DNA from 2 places in the Brevibacterium sp. genome. Region 2 is predicted to be linked to the other one. Evidence: predicted binding sites of a transcription regulator. Region 2 holds the regulator's gene; the other holds the start of a gene.
The links. The regulator HrcA, encoded in region 2, represses chaperone genes, less so after heat shock. The targets are predictions, from matches to a motif close to TTNGCACTCGNNNNNNNCGAGTGCNAA.

Region 1: groES (co-chaperone GroES) is a predicted target of HrcA. The motif match lies at 5,856-5,882, and genes of this name have one in related genera.

What each region holds. Positions count from the first base shown of each region.
Region 1 covers NZ_JBQDYQ010000015.1:14,524-25,968, forward strand. The annotation lists gene ACTIIH_RS06405 (hypothetical protein) at 1-899, shown strand, start outside; gene metG (methionine--tRNA ligase) at 1,365-3,080, shown strand; gene ACTIIH_RS06415 (TatD family hydrolase) at 3,080-4,081, shown strand; gene ACTIIH_RS06420 (ubiquitin-like domain-containing protein) at 4,360-5,646, shown strand; gene groES (co-chaperone GroES) at 6,037-6,330, shown strand; gene groL (chaperonin GroEL) at 6,367-7,959, shown strand; gene ACTIIH_RS06435 (polysaccharide pyruvyl transferase family protein) at 8,244-9,812, shown strand; gene ACTIIH_RS06440 (hypothetical protein) at 10,066-10,308, opposite strand; gene ACTIIH_RS06445 (ABC transporter ATP-binding protein) at 10,396-11,172, shown strand; gene ACTIIH_RS06450 (ABC transporter permease) at 11,169-11,445, shown strand, end outside.
Region 2 covers NZ_JBQDYQ010000059.1:6,239-16,428, forward strand. The annotation lists gene ACTIIH_RS13540 (PhoH family protein) at 1-755, opposite strand, end outside; gene ACTIIH_RS13545 (16S rRNA (uracil(1498)-N(3))-methyltransferase) at 856-1,617, opposite strand; gene dnaJ (molecular chaperone DnaJ) at 1,614-2,729, opposite strand; gene hrcA (heat-inducible transcriptional repressor HrcA) at 2,857-3,897, opposite strand; gene ACTIIH_RS13560 (DUF3097 family protein) at 4,059-4,922, shown strand; gene ACTIIH_RS13565 (DUF4870 domain-containing protein) at 5,072-5,764, shown strand; gene ACTIIH_RS13570 (DUF4870 domain-containing protein) at 5,850-6,623, shown strand; gene hemW (radical SAM family heme chaperone HemW) at 6,710-7,939, opposite strand; gene lepA (translation elongation factor 4) at 7,940-9,808, opposite strand; gene ACTIIH_RS13585 (endonuclease/exonuclease/phosphatase family protein) at 10,014-10,190, shown strand, end outside.

The sequences.
Region 1 (11,445 bases), on a different contig from region 2:
ATGATGAAGACTGGGTCGAGTATTTTCGTACGACGACAGCGGCCGGCCGTGCAGCCGACTACCGGTTCGATGAGCATATGGCGCGTCTGAAAATCGTGCACTATCGCCACTTCCGGGCAGCAGACGCGGTCAGCGGGGCGTCGGCCGCGTTTCTTCACGAGCTCCCGTTGTACGAAGCCGAGTTGGATCGGATAACTGTGTCGAATCCGTCCGCGGCGTCACGCAGCCCTGAGATCATCAGGCGGCGGCGACAGTTCAGCTCTGAGGACGTGTGCACGATCCACGGGGTCAGGGCCTTCACATCGGTCCGCACCGGGCTGGACATGATTACAGAGAGTGGACCAGCCGACGGCATGGCTGCGTTGGAAGGCGGTTTGCGTACGCAGGTTGAGAAAGAATCCGGCGATTCACAGATCGGCAAGAACAATCCACGTCGCATGCAAACGATCGGCAGAGAGATCGTGGCTCGTGATTTTGTCCCAGCAGCGATGCGTCTTCGCCAGGGGAGGGAGCGCGCCCTGCGAATACTGACGATCATCAGTCCGCTGTCGGAGAACTACGCAGAGAGCCGGACATCATTCGCGCTTCACCAGACGGGCCTGCACGATTTCATCCAACAGTGGAACGTCGGACGCGACGGTGACCTTCTTGCGAGACTCGATTTCCTGCACCGGCAAACCAACACTGTGCTCGCATTCGACGGAGGTCAGAAATACGCCGACTTCGGGGGCGAGCGAATCAAGCATGAAGGTCGCCAGCAGAACGAGTTGTTGAACATGGGCTTCCGAATCGTGCATCTGGAGTTCGGCGACATCATGAACTTGAAGCGGTTTGAGACGAAGCTGTTCGCACAGGCACCGCAGCTATTGGACTATCGGGGCAAACCGACTCTGAAGTAGTGCTGATGCCTGCAACTCCAAAAAGGCTTTGCACTGTGGTCTATGGGAAAACGAGTGGATCCGCTCCTGGCACGAACAGTGTGGAAGGCAAGAGCTGCGAAAGGCACTCTTGTCTTTGAATTGCACAGGTTGTTCAGTGGGCAGTTCTAAGAAACCTGTACCTCACCGACGGCGGAGGTGGATTATCGCCACCTGGAGGTCGAGCCCAGTTCAAGGCCGCAGTCGGTAATTCCGCCGCGGATACGGGCAGCGCCTGAAAAGCGCCCATGCGCACTACGGTGTATCCACGCGCCCTACGGCGCATCCATTCCGCACCTTCCGCACACCTTCCCGCACCTGCCATCCGCCTGCGCCGTGTTCCCACACCGTCACACACCCACGCGCTCACCGCAAACGGACCCACGCGCTCACCGCAAACGGACCCATGCGTGCCCGTCGCGCCACGTCCCTTAGACTGAGTTCCCTATGGGTTACTACTTGACGACAGCGATTGCCTACCCCAACGGGGCCATTCACATCGGGCATGCCTATGAGTACATTGCGGCCGACACGATCGCCCGGTTCAAGCGACTGGACAATCACGATGTCTTCTTCTGCACCGGCACGGACGAGCACGGACTGAAGATGCTGCAGGCGGCGAACAAGCTCGGCATCACTCCCAAAGAACTCGCTGACGACAACGCGAAGAACTTCCGCGACACCCAGCTCGCCCTCGGCTCGACCTTCGACCGGTTCATCCGCACCACCGACGACGACCACTACACCGCCTCGCAGGCCATCTGGCGCAAGCTCGAAGAGGCCGGAGACATCTACCTCGACACGTACTCCGGCTGGTACTCCGTGCGCGACGAGGCCTTCTACACCGATGACGAAACCGAGGTCGTCGACGGCGTCCGGCTGTCCAAGGAAACCCGCACCGAGGTGACCTGGACCGAAGAGGAGTCCTACTTCTTCCGCCTCTCGAAGTACCAGGACAAGCTGCTCGAGCTGTACAAGAACCACCCGGAGTTCATCGGTCCGGACTCCCGCCGCAACGAGATCGCCTCGTTCGTCTCCTCCGGGCTCAAGGACCTCTCCGTCTCCCGCACCACCTTCGACTGGGGTGTGCCGGTGCCGGGCAACGACAAGCACGTGATGTACGTGTGGATCGACGCCCTGACGAACTACCTCACTGCCGCCGGCTACCCCGATGACCAGGAGCGCCTCAGCAAGTGGTGGCCCGCGGACGTCCACATCATCGGCAAGGACATCATCCGCTTCCACTCGGTCTACTGGCCCGCGTTCCTCATGAGTGCCGGTATCGAGCTGCCGGGGCGCGTCCACGCCCACGGCTTCCTCTTCAACTCCGGTGAGAAGATGTCGAAGTCCGTCGGCAACGTCGTCGATCCCCTCGACCTCGTCGACGCCTTCGGCCTGGACACCCTGCGCTTCTTCCTCTTCCGCGAGTTCTCCTACGGCCACGACGGTTCGTACACGAAGGACTCGATCATCACCCGCAAGAACTCCGACCTCGCCAACGAATACGGCAACCTCGCCCAGCGTTCGCTGTCGATGATCCAGAAGAACTGCGACGCCCAGGTCCCGCAGCCAGGCGAACTCAGTGAGGCGGACGAGCGGCTCCTCGCCCTCGCCCGGGCCGTACCGGAGACCGCCCGACGCCACGTCGACACCCAGGCTCTCCACCTCTACGTCGAGGCCTGCTGGAAGGTGCTGTCCGAGGCCAACCGCTACTTCTCCGCTCAGGAGCCGTGGAAGCTGAAGAAGACCGACCCCGATCGCATGGCCACCGTGCTGTGGGTGACGATCGAGGTCGTGCGTATCATCTCCATCCTCATCCAGCCGGTCATGCCCGATTCTGCGGGCAAGATCCTCGACCTCCTCGGTGTGCCCGCCGGCGTCGGTGAGGCCGGTGCGAAGGTCCTGCCGACCGCCGTCGATTCCGGATCCGGCGCCGAGGTGATGGGCACCGTGTCGGCGGGTGCGGGCATCGGCGTCGCCGCCGGTGCCGCCTACGCTTCGGCTGCCCTGGCGCCGAACGTCGCCGAGGCCGCTGCCGATGGCATCGCCGCCGCCGAGGCGGATCCCCGGTCGTTCGCGGCCGTCGGGTTCCCGCTCGAGCCGGGCACGCCCCTGCCGAAACCCGAACCCGTGTTCCCGAAGTTCGTGGAGGAGACCGAATAATGGCCTCGCGCGCCGCCGGAACCTATCCACAGGTGCCCGAACCGCTGCCTCACCCCATCGTCGACACCCACACCCACCTCGACATCTGCACGGGTGTGCGGCTGCCGTTGGGCGCCGGCGAACCGGAACCCGAGGTGACCCCGGAGACGGACGAAGAGTTCCCGACGCTGGATTTCTTCCATGACACCGCCGCCGAGGCAGGAGTCCGGCGCATCGTCCAGATCGGCTGCGACCTGCCGGCAGCCCGGTGGACGACCGCGCTCGTGTCGTCCCAATATTCAGGCACCCCCGCCGAGGCGGTCACGCAAGTGGATTCCCCCGCCGAGGTGGCCGACCCGCGCACCGTGCCCGCCCCTCCTGCCGAGGGGCGGACGTGGATGATCGGCGGAGCCGCCCTGCACCCGAACGAGGCACCGCGGCTGGCCGAACGCGGCCTGCTCGACGACGCGCTGACCGAGATCGAATCGCTCGTGAGCTCGCATGGTCGCATGCGTGTGGTGGGGGAGACCGGTCTTGATTACTTCCGCACAGCAGAGGAGGGCGTCGCTAAGCAGCAGCGCTCCTTCCGTGCCCATATCGAGATCGCCAAGCGCACAGGACGTGCACTGCAGATCCACGACCGGGAGGCACACGCTGATGTGCTGCGCATCCTCAAGGAGGAAGGCGCCCCCGAAGTCACGATCTTCCACTGCTACTCCGGTGACGAGGCAATGGCCCGCGAGTGCGCCGCGGAAGGCTACTACATGTCGTTCGCCGGAAACCTCACGTTCAAGAACGCCGATGAGCTGCGGCGGGCCGCGGCGGCGGCTCCACTGGAGCTGCTGCTGACGGAGACCGACGCACCGTTCCTCACCCCGCACCCGCATCGCGGGAAGCCGGGAGGTCCCTACCTCACGGCGATCACGGCGCGGAAACTCGCCGAGGTGCGTGAGATGAGCGAAGAGGATCTGTGTGCTGCCGTGTGGACCAACGCGGAGCGGGCCCTCGGCAGCTGGGAATGAGAACTCCAGCCGATCGATGAGCGACCGACCGTTGGCGCGTGTCGCACTGCGACCGTCGGGCTGGACCGAGCCTCAGGCTCAGTGAGCGAGGTAACGAATCGGTGCGCCGCCTCGGCGAGGAGATGTCACGGTCGGGAATGCCCCCTAAAACATGGGGAACTCCAGGTCAGACACGCCCTCAGGAAACTCACACCGTTACATTTCCGTGATATTTTGCGAACCGTGTAACGAATCGGTTACAGTGAACGGGTCGATAAACTCTGCTCAGGGATATTTTTGTGATTGATTTTCTGAAGAACCGCAAGGTTCAGATCGCTGCACAGGCGGTCGTGATCACCGGACTCGTCGGTGGCACGGGCGCAGTTGTGACCATGAACAAGCCTGTGACCTTGGAGGTCAACGGGCAGGCCGAGGAGATCCGGACCTTCGGCGGAACGGTCGGGGACATCCTCGACAGCCATGAGATCGATGTCGATAAGCGCGACCAGGTCAAGCCCGGCGTGGGCACCGAGGTCGACCGTGACATGACGATCACCGTCAACACGGCGAAGAAGGTGGCGCTGTCCGTCGATGGCAAGGAATCCGACGAATGGACCAACGCGAACACCGTCGGTCAGGCTCTGGCCGACCTCGGCGTCGACGCGAAGGGCGCCGACCTCAATGCGAAGGCCGGCCAGCGGCTGAAGGACGAGGGCAATGACATCGAGGTGACCACGTCGAAGGACCTCACCGTCGTCGCCGATGGTAAGGACCACAAGGTCTCGGCCGCCGTGGGTACCGCCAAGGAAGCCCTCAAGGACACGGGCGTCAAGCTGAACAAGGACGACTTCCTGTCCGTGCCGATGTCCGCCGAGGTCTCCGACGGCCAGGTGCTCACCGTCAACCGCGTGAAGAACGACACCGTCAAGGACAAGCAGACCATCAAGGCCAAGGTCGAGACCAAGAAGTCCGACTCCCTCTATGAGGGTGAGACCAAGGTCGAGACCGAAGGTAAGGATGGCGAAAAGCAGGTCACTTACAAGGTCAAGACGATCAACGGCGAAGAGGTCAAGAAGGAGAAGAAGGACGAGAAGGTCCTCTCCGAGCCCAAGACCAAGGTCGTCATTCAGGGCACCAAGAAGAAGGAAGAACCGGCGGACACCGGCGGCTCCGACTCGGGTGACTCCAGCGATTCCGGTTCGGGCGATTCCGGTGACTCCAGTTCAGGCGATTCCGGTTCGGGTGACTCCGGTTCGGGTGACTCCGGTTCGGGTGATTCCGGCGACTCGAACACCGGCGGCGGCTCCGGCTCCGGTGGCGGCGACATGAGCACCGCAGAGATCAAGGCGATGCTCGGCGGCCCCGGTTCCAAGTGGTACCAGGTCGCCAAGTGCGAGTCGAACTTCAACCCCCGTGCGGTGAACCAGTCGAACCGCGCGCACTTCGGTCTGTTCCAGTTCAAGCTCGCCACCTGGCAGTCCATGGGCGGCAGCGGCAACCCGATCGATGCCAGCCCGCGGGAGCAGTTCGAGCGTGCCAAGAAGCTCCAGGCCGCAGCCGGCTGGGGTCAGTGGGCCTGCGCCTGATCTGAGATCAGGGCCGAGTTCCCCGACTGGGCGCCTGTAGAGGCCATGAACTCTGGCCGCCATTGACAACAGATATCGGCAACTGAGCTGAGGCGGCCAGCACGAAGCGTGGGCCCCGAGGAGAGATCCTCGGGGCCCACGCTTTTCGGTGCCTGGCAACCCCGGGTTCCAGGCCCAATCTGAACTTTCGCCCAGAGGATGACGAATTGCTGGCACTCAAGTTGACCGAGTGCTAAGAGCGTTCTAGAGTCAGAATTAGCACTAGCACTCATTGAGTGCCAGTTTCATGAGACGGTCGAATCGCTCGGCACCCGCGACGACGAGAGGTTCATGGCATAAGCCGCCGTCTGACTCGATGAAATAGAACCCAGCGAAGGGAGAGGGCCCGATATGTCGGTCTCCATCAAGCCACTCGAAGATCGGATTGTCATCCGTCAGGTCGAAGCAGAACAGACTACCGCCAGTGGTCTGGTCATTCCCGAAACCGCCAAGGAAAAGCCTCAGGAAGGCGAAGTTGTCGCAGTGGGCCCGGGCCGCGTTGCTGACAACGGAAACCGCGTGCCGGTCGACGTCGCCGTCGGCGACAAGGTCATCTACTCCAAGTACGGAGGCACCGAAGTCAAGTACGCAGGCGAAGAGTTCCTCGTGCTCTCGGCTCGCGACGTGCTCGCCGTCATCGGCTGAATCCCCTGAACGACAACTTCACTGACAGGAGGACGAATGCCTAAATCATTGGAATTCAACGACGAAGCCCGTCGTGCACTGGAAAAGGGTGTCAACACCCTGGCCGACACCGTCAAGGTGACGCTGGGACCCAAGGGCCGCAACGTCGTGCTCGACAAGAAGTGGGGCGCTCCCACGATCACGAACGATGGTGTCACCATCGCCCGTGAGGTCGAGGTCGACGATCCTTACGAGAACCTCGGCGCACAGCTGGCCAAGGAAGTCGCCACCAAGACCAACGACATCGCCGGTGACGGAACCACCACCGCGACTGTTCTCGCTCAGGCCTTCGTCAACGAAGGACTGCGCAACGTTGCCGCAGGTGCCGCACCCGGACAGCTCAAGCGCGGCATCGAGACCGCCGTCGAGGCCGTCTCGCAGCAGCTGGGCACGATCGCCCGCGACGTCGCCGACTCTTCGGAGATCGCACACGTCGCCGGTCTGTCGGCTCAGTCGCCCGAGATCGGCAAGCTCATCGCCGATGCCTTCGACAAGGTCGGCAAGGACGGCGTCATCACGATCGACGAGTCGCAGGCCGCGTCCGTCGAACTCGAGATCACCGAAGGAATGCAGTTCGACAAGGGCTTCCTGTCGCCGCACTTCGTGACCGATGCCGATCGCCAGGAGGCTGTGCTCTCCGACGCGCTCATCCTCATCAACCAGGGCAAGATCTCCAACATCCAGGAGCTCCTGCCAGTCCTCGAGAAGGTGCAGCAGGCCGGCAAGCCGCTGTTCATCATCGCCGAGGACATCGAGGGTGAAGCTCTGTCGACCCTGGTCGTCAACAAGCTGCGCGGAATCATCAACGTCGCCGCCGTCAAGGCTCCCGGCTTCGGTGACCGTCGCAAGGCCATCCTCGAGGACCTCGCCGTCCTCACCGGTGGCCAGGTCGTCACACCGGACATGGGCATGAAGCTCGACCAGGTCACTCTGGAAGAGCTCGGCAACGCCCGCACCATCACCGTCACCAAGGACAACACCACCATCATCGATGGTGCCGGTGCCGACGATGCTGTTGCCGGTCGTGTCGCTCAGATCCGCGCCGAGGTCGAGAACACCGATTCCGACTGGGACCGCGAGAAGCTGCAGGAGCGCTTGGCCAAGCTCTCCGGCGGAGTCGCCGTCATCAAAGTCGGCGCCGCCACCGAGGTGGAGCTCAAGGAGCGCAAGCACCGCGTCGAAGACGCCGTGTCCGCTACTCGAGCCGCCATCGAAGAGGGTGTCGTCGCCGGCGGTGGATCGGCTCTGATCCACGCTGCGAAGGTCCTCGACGGCAACGACCTCGGACTGTCCGGTGACGCACTCACCGGTGCCGAGATCGTCAAGCGCGGAGTCGTCCAACCGCTGCGCTGGATCGCCGAGAACGCCGGCCAGGACGGCTACGTCGTCGTCGCCAAGGTGACCGACCTCGATTCCGGCCAGGGCTACAACGCCGCCATCGGTGACTACGGCGACCTCATCGGCGCCGGAATCATCGACCCCGTCAAGGTCACCCGTTCGGCGCTGCGCAACGCCGCTTCGATCGCCGCCCTGGTTCTCACCACCGAGACCCTGGTTGTCGAGAAGAAGGAAGAGGAGGACGAGGACTGAGCCATCCGCTCGGACTGAGTCATCTCTGACCACGACAGTGGCCCGGAACATCACGTTCCGGGCCACTGTCGCATTCATCGGCGTATGCACCCTCGCCGAGACGGCCCGCCACCCTTTCAATGCGTTCAGGGCGGTTGCCTCCGCGGCTGTCTCCGTTGTCGATTTCGACGCGAACGTATTCACCTCGGAGACAGGTGCTGTTCACGAGCGAACGCATCGCTGTCGTTACAGTGATCGGAACATTCGATTGAAGTTCTGCAGTGCATGACGTGAACAAGGGATCCATGAAGAGAATTACGATGATCGGCGACGTAGGCTGGAGCCGGTTCTACCACCTCGGCGATGAGGCGATGACGGAACTGGCCATCGATGAGCTTCGTGCCCGAGCGGATATCGCCATCACGCTTATCGCCGGTCAACCCCAGCACGCGAGCGAAATGTACGGCGTCGACGCTGTCAGACGCATCGGGTTCAGGCGCGACCGACGTCCCAATACCTCTCGGATGAAGAAGATCCTCGACTACGTCGCCGGAGACCGGAATGCGCTGAAGGCAGATGACCCGGCGATTGACGTCATTGAGGCAGTCCGGAATTCCGCGGCCGTCCTCATCGCGGGCGGTGGCAACCTCAACTCGATGTTCGCCCAACACATCTACGAGCGTGCGACCCTGGCGAAGATCGCCCGTGCCCTCGGCAAACCGTATGCGTTGACCAGCCAGACTCTCGGCCCGCTCATCTACGACGAGGATCGGGACATCGTCCACGACCTCCTCGCCGAGGCGGAGTTCGTCGGAACCCGCGAAAGCTACACGACCCAGCTCGTCGACGATCTCGGACGAGGCTCCGCGACGGTGCGCCGTCAGGTCGACGACGCGTTCTCATTGACAGCCCGCGACGAGGACCGGTCTGCCGTGTCGGATCTGACCGAACGTCCATTCATCCTGGCCAGCTTCGCCGAGAAGGCCTCGACCCCGATGCTCAGTGATGACGACTATCACGCACGACTGGCGGAACTCACCCGTCGGCTCGCCGAGGATACCGGCCTGTGGGTGCTGCTTGTGCCGCACGGCGGAGCACTGCCACCAGCGCCGGAGACGAGAGACCAGCTCACCGACCCGAAGATCGCTCGGGGCAGCGGGCATGCTGAGGTCGTTCCCACCCGGATGCTCACCGCACGAGAGCTCATCGCCCTGACTGAGCAGGCCCAACTGGTCGTCGGGACCCGGTACCACGCGGCGATCTTCGCCGGAGCTGCGGGCGTTCCCCTCATCTCGTTGGCCCCCAACCTCTATTCGTCCATCCGCATGAGGGGAGCTGCGGAGAACGTCGGTATGGAGGACTACGTGTTGCCGCTCGATTCGGTCGACGACATCGTGTCGACTGCCGTCGGAGCGGTGGGAAACCGAGACGAGCTCACGGGCCGACTGAGTGCACAGTCGCAGAAGCGCCGCGCTGAGCATCAGCAGTGGTGGGACTTCGTCGTCGCGAAGACGCTGGGCGACACCCCCGGAGCGGCGGAGACCGAAGCACCCGGCTTCTTCCACGCCGAAGCGATCGACAACCCATACGTCGACGACATCGGCGTAGTCCGCGAACGTCTCAACGCCGTCCAGAACTACGGGCTGGTGATGGCGCTCAAGGACCGGAAGGCGGCACGGGCGAACGAAGAGGTGCAGGCGGTGAAGTCGCAGCTGCAGCGCCTACGCGCCGAACGCGACGAGGCCCGCCGACGAGATGAGCGGCGCGAGGCAGAGCCTGCTGTCCGAGCAGCCCGGCGCGTGGAGAGCACAGGTCGCCGAACCACGGAGTTCGCCCGTCGCGCATATCGCCGGCTGCGTTCCGCGCGCAGGTAGGCTCAAGGGCCTCGGGCGCGCAGGATTCCACTTTCGACACACCCTGCTCTGAAATGCACACTGAAGTACCTGAGCAATTCAGAGACAGGTGTACACAAAGCCTGAAGCCACTGTGCTCCAGTCGTGGTTGCGCGCTTTGTGCCGTCTAGAGCGTGCTCGGGCATGGGGATGTGTCGTTGTTGTCGGCTTGGTGCACGCGCGCGAGGCCTGGACGAAGGGCGCTCCGGCGCGGTCGTGCTTATGCGCGGTTCGCTTAGAGATGAGCGCGCAGGCGGGCGAGGTCGGCTCGAACCAAGTCGGCATCGCGGTCGAACTCGGCGTCGTCGACTCCCGGCAGACGGAACAGAGTGAAGACCACCTCGGCGCCGGCATCATTGGCCAGCACCCGCAGGGGGTTGTGCACGATCGCGCCGTCGGGGAAGATCACATCGTGATCGAGGATGCCCAACAAGGGAAGCCGCGCGGCCAGAGCACCCGCTGTACACAGCTGGCTCACACCTACTGGCCAGTCGCTTTTCATGTTGCTGGGCGCTGATCCTCGTTAGTCTGGAAATGACAGCTTGCACCGACGCATGAGGAATCCATGACCACCGGCCCGACGATGCCCATTGCCCGACTTCGCGACGTTTCGAAGGTCTTCGATCCGAAAGGGGCAGCGGTCACGGCTCTCAGCGGGGTCAGCACCGACATCGCACCGGCCAAGCTGACCGCGGTGATGGGGCCCTCGGGTTCGGGGAAATCAACACTCATGCACGTCCTCGCCGGACTCGATCGTCCCACCTCGGGCACGGTCCACCTCGGCGAACAGGAGATCACGAAGCTGCGCGACGACGACCTCACCGCCCTGCGCCGCCGCCGGATCGGATTCGTCTTCCAAGCGTTCAATCTCGTGCCCACGCTCACCGTCAAGGAGAACATCCGGCTGCCCTTCGAACTCGACGATCGTCGCCCGAACGCCGACGAGCGTGCCTGGATCACCACGATCGTCCACCGCCTGGGGTTGGAGGACCGGCTCAAACACCGACCCAACGAGCTCTCCGGCGGACAACAGCAGCGCACCGCCATCGCCCGAGCCCTTGCGACCCGCCCCGACATCCTCTTCGCCGACGAACCGACCGGCAACCTCGATGCGAAGTCCGGCCGCGAAGTCATGGCGATCATGGTCGAGGTCGTCCGCGACTTCGGCCAATCCATCGTGCTCGTCACCCACGACCCGATCGTCGCCGCCCACGCGGACCGCGTGATCTTCATCGCTGACGGCACCCCGGTGACGGAACTGAACGACGCGATCACTGCTGAGGCGATCGCCTCGACCATGCTCGACATCGACGAACGCGCCGAATCCGCGGTGAGCCGATGAACCCGCTGCGCGAAATCCGAACCAACCCGCGGCAGTTCCTCCCCAGCGTCCTCGTCGTCTTCATCGCTGCCCTCTTCGGCACCGCGATCATGCAGGGCATCGCGATCCTGACGGCGTGGCTGTCGTCCGAGAAGATCATCGCCGAATCCGAGACCGCGCAGAACCTGCTGTCGATGGTCGGGTTCACCTTCTTCCTCATTGCCCTCTTCGTCTCCGCGATCGTCATCGCGAATACGTTCTCGATCATCATCGCCGGTCGCAGTCGCCAGTTGG
Region 2 (10,190 bases):
TTGAGGGTGCGCCCGCGCATATAGGCCAAGGGAGCGACCTCGATCGTGCCGGTCTCGATGAGCAGCGGGATCGATTCGGGATCGACCATGTCGTGGAGGGCGTCATAGAGCGGACGCACATACGGGTCGATCTTGTCGTTGAGCGTGCCGGGCAGATAGCCCAGGGATTCGCCGGCTTCGACGGCAGGCCGGGTGAGGATGATCCGCGAGACCTCTTTGTGCTGGAGGGCGTTGACGGCCATCGCCATCGCCAGGTAGGTCTTGCCGGTTCCGGCCGGACCGATGCCGAAGGTGATCGTGTGGTTGCGGATGGCCCTGACGTAGTCGTGCTGGCCCATCGTCTTCGGACGGATCGACTTTCCCCTGGTGGAGAGGATGTCCGTGCCGAGCACCGCCGAGGCGGCCGCTCCCTCGGAGGAGAACGTCGTGACCCTCTCGATCGTCTCTTCGTTGATGCGATGGCCGGCCGTGTGCAGCTTCTTGAGTTCCCCGATGACGCTGACGAAGGCTTCGACACGCTGGGGGTCACCGGTGACCTGGACCTGATTGGCCCGGACGTGGATGTCGAGGTCGTCGAAGGTCTTCTCCAGGGCGCGCAGATTCGACTCTCCGGGGCCGAAGAAGGCGACGAGGTCGATGGAGTCCGGGATGACCAGCCGCACGGTGTCGCGTTCGGCGTCGCGTGTGTCCGTCACGGCATCATTGCCCGCGGCACCGTCGCCGGGTGCGGCGGCGTCCGAGTCGGTGGGGTTCATGGCGTTCGGGTTCGGTGGAGTGATGTCCAGAATGTTCCTTTGCAAGTGGGCGCACCGTCACCGGCGGCGCCAGAGTGTGCTTCCATCCTAGTCCGGTGTCTCACCAACGGCCCAATGAATTCTGGGCCAGGACGAGACCGGCGGGTCCTGCCGATGACGAACGCAGGATCGTCGGTCCCAGCAGCACCGGTCTCGCTCCACGGCCGGTCAAGGCTGCGAGTTCGCCGTCGCTGATGCCGCCTTCGGGCCCGACGACGAAGACGATGCGCTCCGGCAGCGGCGAATTGCCCTCCGCGATCAGATCGGCCAGCGCTGCGGAGAGTCTGCGCTGAGCGGTCTCGTGGAGGACGAAGACCGCATCGGACTCGTCGAAGGCTGTGGCCAGGGAGGCCCCGCGGACGAGTTCGCGCAGCACCGGAAACCGGGAGCGTCTGGCCTGCAGGGAGGCCGCATTCAGCAGGTTCTCCCATTTCGCGGCCATCTTCTCCCGCTTCTTCGCCGGCCAGTCGGCGATCGAACGTTCGGCGGCCCAGGGAATGACGTCGTCGACGCCGATCTCCGTGGCCGTTTCGATCGCCTGCAGGTCTCGGTCGCCCTTGGCCAGGGCCTGGACGAGCACGAGGCGTGGGCCGGTGCTGTCCTCGTGCGTCACCGCGGTGACGTCGATCGTCAGCTCGCTCGTCGAGGCGGCCGTGACGGTTCCGCGCACCCGTGTGCCGTCCCCGTCGACGATGTCGATGTCCTCGCCGGGACCGATCCGACGCACCCGCACCGCGTGCCCGGCCACGTCCTCACCGAGGGTGAGAGCGGACCCGACGACCGCCTCGGCGGCGGTGGCGGAGCGGAATACGGGAAGACTCACCGACCGGCGAACCTCTCACGCATGCGGGAGAACATTCCGCGGTTCTCCGTCGAGATCTGGGCCCGCGGTGCTTCCTCTCCGCGCAGTTCGGCGAGCTTCTCGAGCAGTTCGCGCTGTTCGTCGTCGAGGGTGTCCGGGGTGAGGACGTCGACGGTGATGAGCAGGTCGCCGCGAGTCTCCGAGCGCAGGCGGGAGGCGCCGAGTCCGGGGAGTTTGACGACGGTGCCGGACTGGGTGCCGGCGGCGATGGTGAGGTCCTGGGTGCCGTCGAAGGTCTCGAACGGGATGGTCGCTCCCAGGGTCGCTGCGGTCATCGGCACCGAGACGGCGGCCCGGAGGTTGTCGCCGTCGCGCTGGAAGACCTCGTGGCGGGTGACCATGACCTCGACGAAGAGATCACCGGCGGGTCCGCCGCCGGGACCGACCTCTCCCTGGCTGGACAGCTGGATGCGGGTGCCGTCGGAGACTCCGGCGGGGATGCGGATCTTCATGGTCCGCTGCTTGCGCACGCGTCCGTCGCCCTGGCAGTTGAGGCAGGGGTTGGGGATGACGGTGCCGAAGCCGTGGCAGGAGTTGCAGGTCTGGTTCGTGACCATCTGGCCCAGCAGGGTCCGCGTCATGCGCTGGACGCTGCCGGCGCCGTGGCACAGCGAGCAGGTCTCGATCTTCGTGCCCTCCTGCGTGCCGGCACCCGAACAGGTGTCGCAGACGACCGCAGTGGTCACGTCGAGATCGACGGTGCCGCCGAAGGCCGCGGTCTTCAAGTCGATGTTGACGCCGACGAGGGCGTCCTTGCCGCGCTGTGTGCGCGGGATGGGGCCTCCGGCCTGTCCGCCGCCACCGCCGAAGAAGGTCTCGAAGATGTCGCCGAATCCGCCGAAGCCGCCGCCGGCGGGGAAGCCCTGACCGTTCTCGCCGCCGCCCATATCGTAGTTGCGGCGCTTCTCCGGATCCGAGAGCACGTCGTAGGCCAGTGAGATGGCTTTGAATTCGTCTTCGTGACCGGGATTGACGTCCGGGTGGTACTTGCGTGCCAGCTTCCGGTACGACGACTTGATCTCAGCCGCGGAAGCGTCTTTGGACACTCCGAGTGTTTCATAGTGATCGGCCACAGAAACTTCTCTCTCCCTGACGTAGTGGTCTTCTCTGTTCGTGGTGGTGGCTGCGCTCCTGCGCGGTACTCACCGGTTGCGTGCTGCCCGACTGCGGGCACCCCTGGTCGTCGTCACTGCACCGGCCCTACCCTCGGTCGAGGATCGAGGACACGTACTTCGCGACGGCACGGACTGCCGAGATCGTCGTCGGATAGTCCATCCGGGTCGGGCCGAGCACCGCCAGTCTGGCCGACGAACCCGCGTCATGACCATATTCGGCGGCGACGACGGAAGTCGAACTGAACGATTCGTGAGTATTCTCACGCCCGATGCGCACGCTGATCCCCCCATGGTCCTCTGCCATCGAGGTGAGCAGCCGGAGCAGGACCACCTGCTCCTCGAAGGCTTCGAGGATCGGGGCCATCTTCTCTCCGAATTCGCTGCCGGAACGGGCGAGGTTCGCAGTCCCGGCCATGATGATGCGCTCTTCGCGGGTCGCGGCGACGAGGTCGACGACGGCGGCCCTGACCTGTGTGAGTCCGGACTCGTCACGTCCCGCCGACTCGCTCGATTCGGCGGCGACCGCCTCGGCGGTGGGGGACGAACCGAAGACCTGCGCGAGCGTGCGTCCGGCGAAATCGGCATTGATCTGGTCGCGCAGCCCGCGGACGGCATCCTCGTCGAGCGGGGTCGGGGTGATCACGGACTTCTGCTCGACCTGACCGGCGTCGGTGATGAGGACGACGAGGATCCGGCCGGGGCCGAGGCCGACGATCTCGACGTGTTTGATGCGCGCCCGCGACACCGTCGGGTATTGGATGAGCGCCACCTGGCGGGTGAGGCCGGAGAGCACGCGGACGGTGCGGTCGAGCATCTCGTCGAGGTCGACATCGCCGTCGATGAGCTGGAAGATCGCGCGGCGCTCGGCGGTGGTCAGCGGTTTGAACTCGTCGATGCGGTCGACGAACATCCGGTAGCCGAGGTCGGTGGGGATCCGACCGGCCGAGGTGTGGGGTTGGGCGATATAGCCTTCGTGCTCGAGCTGGGCCATATCGTTGCGGATCGTGGCCGGGGAGACGCCGAGGGTGTGGCGCTGGACGATCGCATTCGATCCCACGGGTTCGTTGGTGGCGACGAAGTCCTCGACGATGGCGCGCAGCACCTGTGCACGTCTGCTGTCGTTCATCGCGGTTCTCCTCTCCGTCTCTTCAGCCGATCACGGTCCCGTGCCGATACTTGGCACTCCTTGAGCCTGAGTGCCAATTCTACGCTTCTCGTCCCCGGAATTCATTTCTGGGGGTGACCTGCGGGTCTGCGCGCCTGCGGGACCGTCCTTGATTATGGTGGGTGCCCGTGAATGCTTTTGATCGCTATGGCCCCGATGTGCTCTCCGGTTCCTCGCCGTCGTCGCACCGTCCGCAGAAGTCCCGTCAGGTCGAGCTCGGCCTGGGCATGGTTCTCGAGGATGCGATGAGCGGCTATGTCGGTGCTGTCGTCGGCGCGGAGAAGACCACGGCCGGTGTCGTCGTCAAGCTCGAGGACCGCGTCGGCAAGGTCCGTGCCTTTCCGCTGGGACCGGGTTTCCTCCTCGAAGGACAGCCCGTCGATGTGCAGCTGCCGAAGAAGAAGGCGCAGCAGCCCGGGCGGACGGCTTCCGGGTCTCGCGCCGTGGTCGGTGCGAAGGCTCGAGTGGCCCGCGGGTCGCGGATCTGGGTGGAGGGCAAGCACGATGCCGAACTCGTCGAGAAGATCTGGGGCGATGATCTGCGCATCGAAGGCGTCGTCGTCGAACCCCTGGGCGGTCTCGACGACGTCGCCGACAAGCTCGCAGCCTTCGGTCCGGATCGGGACCATCGGGTCGGTGTCCTCGCCGATCACCTGGTGACCGGGACGAAGGAATCGAAGATCGCCGAGGCGGTCCGTGCCGATCCGCGCTACCGCGACGTCGTCCACATCATCGGCCACCCCTACGTCGATATCTGGCAGGCGGTGAAGCCCCATGTCGTCGGCATCCGGCAATGGCCGGTCGTCCCCCGCGGTGAGGACTGGAAGACGGGAATCCTCCGGCGCATCGGATGGCCGCACGCCGACCATCGAGATGTCGCTCGCGGGTGGGTGCGCATCCTCGGGAAGGTGAGCACGATCGCCGATGTCGAACCGACGCTGTCGGGTCGGGTCGAGGAGCTCATCGACTTCGTCACCGTCGGCTGATTGACTTCGGTGGTGCGTCGGTGGCCCGTGGTGGTCACGGCGAGCTGTCGGCGTGTGCCGAAACTGTCACAGGAGTGAGGCTTTCCCGACATCCTCGGGACGCGGGGCTCGGCTAGTCTGGAGGGCAAGCGTTCTTCGAAAGGATCCCCATGTCGCACCACCCCGAGCAGCCGGGCAGCCGACCGATGCCGCCGAACTACTCTCAGGCGTCGGGCCCGCAGCAGCCCTACGCGCCGCAGGGCCAGCAGTATTCTCGGCCGCAGACGCACAGTGGTCAGACGGGCTACGGCTCACAACAGTCGTTCGGCGCGCAGCCTGGTTACGGCGGTCAGCCGGGGTACGGTGGTCAGCCGGGGTACGGTGGGCAGACTGGATTTGGCGCGCAGCCGGGTTACGGCATGCCGCAGATGCACAACCCGGCGATGTTCGACTCCCGCTCCCTGCCCGAGCAGGCGTACGGACCCGGCTCCGAACAGTTCTGGATGGCCCCCGAACCCGACCGGACCACGGCTCTGTGGACCCACCTCGGCGCGCTTCTGTTCGGGTTCATGCCGCTCATCATGTTCCTCGTGAAGAAGGACGAGTCGCCGTTCGTCCGCGAGCATTCGCGTCAGGGACTCAACGCGATGATCACGAACACGATCGTCACCTTCGCAGCCCTCTTCGTCTTCGGCATCCTCGGTTTCATCCTCGCATTGGTGACCTTCGGGATCGGCATCATCATCATGTACGCCGCGGTCATCGTCCCACTCGTCTACTGCGTCCTCTACATCATTGCCGCCGTCGCAGCGAACAGGGGCGAGGGGTATAGGTTTCCGCTCACCATCAACTTCGTGAAGTGACCATCCCCCGTCACCCCGCGCACTCTGGGACAGCCCGCACTCCCTGGGTTAATGTGGAGTGATCGCACACTCTGAAGGGACTCTCATGTCGGACAACCCGCAGCAGCCGAACAACGGACAGTCACAGCCGATGCCCCCGAACTATTCCCCGCAGTCGGGCTCACAGCAGCCGCAAGCGCAGCAGCCGCAGCAGGGTTCGCAGCCGCAGCAGAATGGTCAGACCCAGTACGGCTCGCAGCCGCAGAACCCTCAGCAGGGATCTCAGCCCGGCTTCGGCTCTCAGCAGCCCCACGCCGGGCACGGCTCCCCGCAGCAGAATCCGGCCTACGGCTCGCAGCCCGGCTACGGCTCCCAGCAGCCTTTCGGCGCTCCCCAGGGACAGCCGCAGGCGGGATACGGATTCCAGGGAGCATCCTCGGCGCAGTCGGCTGCCGCCGGTGTTCCCATGGGAGCAGAACTTCCGGATGCCGCCTACGGTCCGAACTCACTCGGATTCTGGAACGCCGACCAGAGCGAACGCACCACCGCACTGTGGTCACACCTCGCACACGCCGCCACCTACGTCGTCGGCGTCGGCTGGATCGTCACCCTCATCCTCTTCATCATCAACAAGGACAAGTCGCCGTTCCTGCGTCATCATGGCGCACAGTCGCTCAACCTGCTGATCATCGGTGTCATCGCCGGATTCGGCATCGGACTGATCGGCGGAATCCTCACGATCGTCGGCATCGGCTTCCTCATCCTGCTGCTCCTGCCGGTGCTCTCGATCTACATGATCGTCATCGAGATCATCGCCGGAATGGCAGCCAACCGCGGTGAGGGCTACCGAATCCCGATGACTCCGAACTGGATCAAGTGAGCTGACGCAGCCCGAGAGTCCCACCGGCGCAGATTCGCTGAGCAGCTCGCCCCGCCGCCCGATCCGGATGGCGGGGCGAGACTCGTTCACACGTATTCGGTGAGGATGCGCACCATATAGTCGGCCATGAGACGTCCCTGCAGAGTCGGCTGGAACCAGCCGGCCGCGGCGCCATCCGCGTCGAGCAGACCCTGTCCGACGAAGGTTCTGATCGCCTGCTGGCTGCCCGGAGCCAGAGAGTCCAGGCGCAGCTCACGGTCGATCCGAGCGGCGAGCATGATCCGCTCGATCTCCCGGGTCCGATCATCGAGGACCTCCCGACCGATCGACGGGGACTGCCCCGCCACGAGCCGGTCGGCCCAGGCACGCGGATGTTTGGCGTTCCAGAACCTCACACCCCCGACATGGGAGTGGGCGCCCGGCCCGAAGCCCCACCAGTCGGCATTGCGCCAATAGGCCAGATTGTGTTCACAGCGCGTATCGGGACCGGTCGACCAATTGCTCACCTCGTACCAATGCAGACCGGCGGCGGAGATCGCGGCGTCGGCGATCTCGTATTTGTCGGCCAAGTCGTCCTCATCGGGCATCGGCAGTTCGCCGCGGCGCACCATCGCGCCCATCTTCGTTCCCGGTTCGACGATGAGGGAATACGCCGAGATGTGATCGACCTCGTTGGACAGGGCAACCTCCAGCGAGCGACGCCAATCGGCGAACGACTCCCCCGGGGTGCCGTAGATGAGGTCGAGGCTGAGTTCGAGTCCGGCGTCCTTGACCCAGCGAGCCACCTCGGGGATCTTCTCCGGATCATGGGTGCGGTCCAAGGTCGCGAGCACATGCGGCACGGCCGACTGCATACCCATGGAGATCCGGTTGACACCGGCTCCGGCGAGAGTCGCGATATAGGCAGGATCCAGGGTGTCGGGGTTGGCTTCGGTGGTGACTTCGACGGTCTCGGCCAGGCGGAAGCGGGCGCGGACATCGTCCATCACCCCGGCGAGCACGTCGGCTGCGAGCAGCGTCGGGGTGCCCCCGCCGAAGAAGATCGTCGAGACCTCACGGTCGCCCGCCCCAGCCTCGGCGAGGGTGGACACGGACAGATCGAGCTCACGGGCGAGGTTTCCGCGGTAGTCCTCACGGGACGCGCCCGGGCCGAGGTCGTCGGCGGTGTAGGTGTTGAAGTCGCAGTAGCCGCAGCGGACCCGGCAGTACGGGACGTGGATGTAGAGGCTCAGCCCTCGCTCAGCGGCCCCGATCCCCGCCGAAGTCGGCAGCGAACCGTCGCGCGGAGGGACCTCACCGGTCGGTTGTGCGGGCACTTACTTCTTGCTGTCCTTCGTCTCCGGCTCGTCGGAGGACAGGGCCGCGATGAAGGCTTCCTGCGGGACCTCGACGGTGCCGACCACCTTCATCCTCTTCTTGCCCTCCTTCTGCTTCTCGAGCAGCTTGCGCTTACGGCTGATATCGCCGCCGTAGCACTTCGACAGCACGTCCTTGCGGATGGCACGGATGGTCTCACGGGCGATGATGCGAGAGCCGATGGCCGCCTGGATGGGCACCTCGAACTGCTGGCGCGGAATGAGCTTGCGCAGCTTGCCTGCCATCGCCACACCGTAGGAGTAGGCATTGTCGCGGTGGACGATCGCCGAGAACGCATCGACCTGGTCGCCGTGCAGCAGGATATCGACCTTGACGAGATCCGACGGATCCTCCCCGTCATCGGAATAGTCGAGCGTCGCATAGCCCTTGGTCCGTGATTTGAGCTGGTCGAAGAAGTCGAAGACGATCTCTGCCAGCGGCAGGCGGTAGCGGATCTCCACGCGGTCCGAGGACAGGTAGTCCATGCCCTGCAGGTTGCCCCGACGGGTCTGGCACAGCTCCATCACCGCACCGATGTAGTCGCTCGGAGTGAGGATCGTCGCCCGGACCATGGGTTCTCTGACTTCCTTGACCTTGCCCGTGGGGAATTCGCTCGGGTTCGTCACCGTCGTCTCGGTCCCGTCCTCCATGGTCACGTCGTAGATCACGCTCGGTGCCGTCGAGATGAGGTCGAGGTCGTATTCGCGCTCGAGCCGATCGCGGAGGACCTCGAGGTGCAGGAGGCCGAGGAAGCCGCAGCGGAAGCCGAAGCCCAGCGCCGTGGACGTCTCGGGCTCGTATGCCAGGGAGGCATCGTTGAGTTTGATCTTGTCCAGCGCGTCACGCAGCACCGGGTAGTCCGAGCCGTCGATCGGGAACAGGCCCGAATACACCATCGGCTGCGGCTCCTTGTACCCCTCGAGCGGTTCCGATGCGGGAGACGCGGCCAGCGTGACGGTGTCGCCGACCTTCGACAGCCGGACATCTTTCACCCCGGTGATGAGATAGCCGACCTCACCGACGCCGAGGCCCTTCGTCGCCTTCGGCTCGGGTGAGGAGGCACCGATCTCGAGCAGTTCGTGAGTGCTGCCGGTCGACATCATCTCGATCTTCTCACGCGGCTTGAGGGAACCGTCGACGAGCCGAACATAGGTGACCACACCGCGGTAGGTGTCGTAGACGGAGTCGAAGATCATGGCGCGGGCCGGGGCGTCGGCGTCGCCGACAGGAGCGGGGATATCGGTGATGATGCGGTCGAGGACCTCTTCGACGCCTTCACCGGTCTTGCCGGACACGAGCAGGCAGTCCTCGGGTTCGCAGCCGATGAGGTTGGCGAGCTCGTCCGCGTACTTCTCCGGCTGTGCGGCCGGCAGGTCGATCTTGTTGAGCACGGGGATGATCGTCAGATCGTTCTCCATGGCCAGGTACAGGTTGGCCAGCGTCTGGGCTTCGATGCCCTGAGCGGAGTCGACGAGCAGCAGCGCGCCTTCACAGGCGGCCAGGGACCGCGAGACCTCGTAGCTGAAGTCGACGTGGCCGGGAGTGTCGATCATGTTGAGCGCGTACGGAGTGTCCCCGTGTTCCCACGGCATGCGCACGGCCTGGGACTTGATGGTGATTCCGCGTTCGCGTTCGATGTCCATCCGGTCGAGGTACTGGGCGCGCATATCGCGGTTCTCGACGACACCGGTCATCTGGAGCATGCGGTCGGCCAGGGTCGATTTGCCATGGTCGATATGAGCGATGATGCAGAAATTGCGAATCAGCTCGGGTGAGGTGGCAGACGGTGAGATCCGCTGTGCAGCTTCCTGATTCACCTGAGGTGACATGAACGCCCTTTCGTTGACAGACCGGGTCCCCGGTCAGACCCGATCTCCCATTGTTTCATGACTTGTGCACGGACCTGGAATCCACAGACGTGCACGTCGTCATCGTCGGGGACTTTCGCGGTTCGTCAGCTGTCGGATGCGATTCGTCCGCGCCGAACGGGGCCGATGCATGTGCCGGACCGTGCCGATCGGGGAAGATGGTGGCATGAGCGAATTCCGGGTCATGAGCTTCAACCTCCGCTATCCCGCCATGGACGGACATCCGGTGGCCGAGCGGCTGCCGATCGCCGCCGAGCTCATCCGGCGCGCACGTCCGCACCTCATCGGCACCCAGGAGGGCGAATTCGACCAGCTCGAGACGCTCATCAGCCTGCTGCCCGAG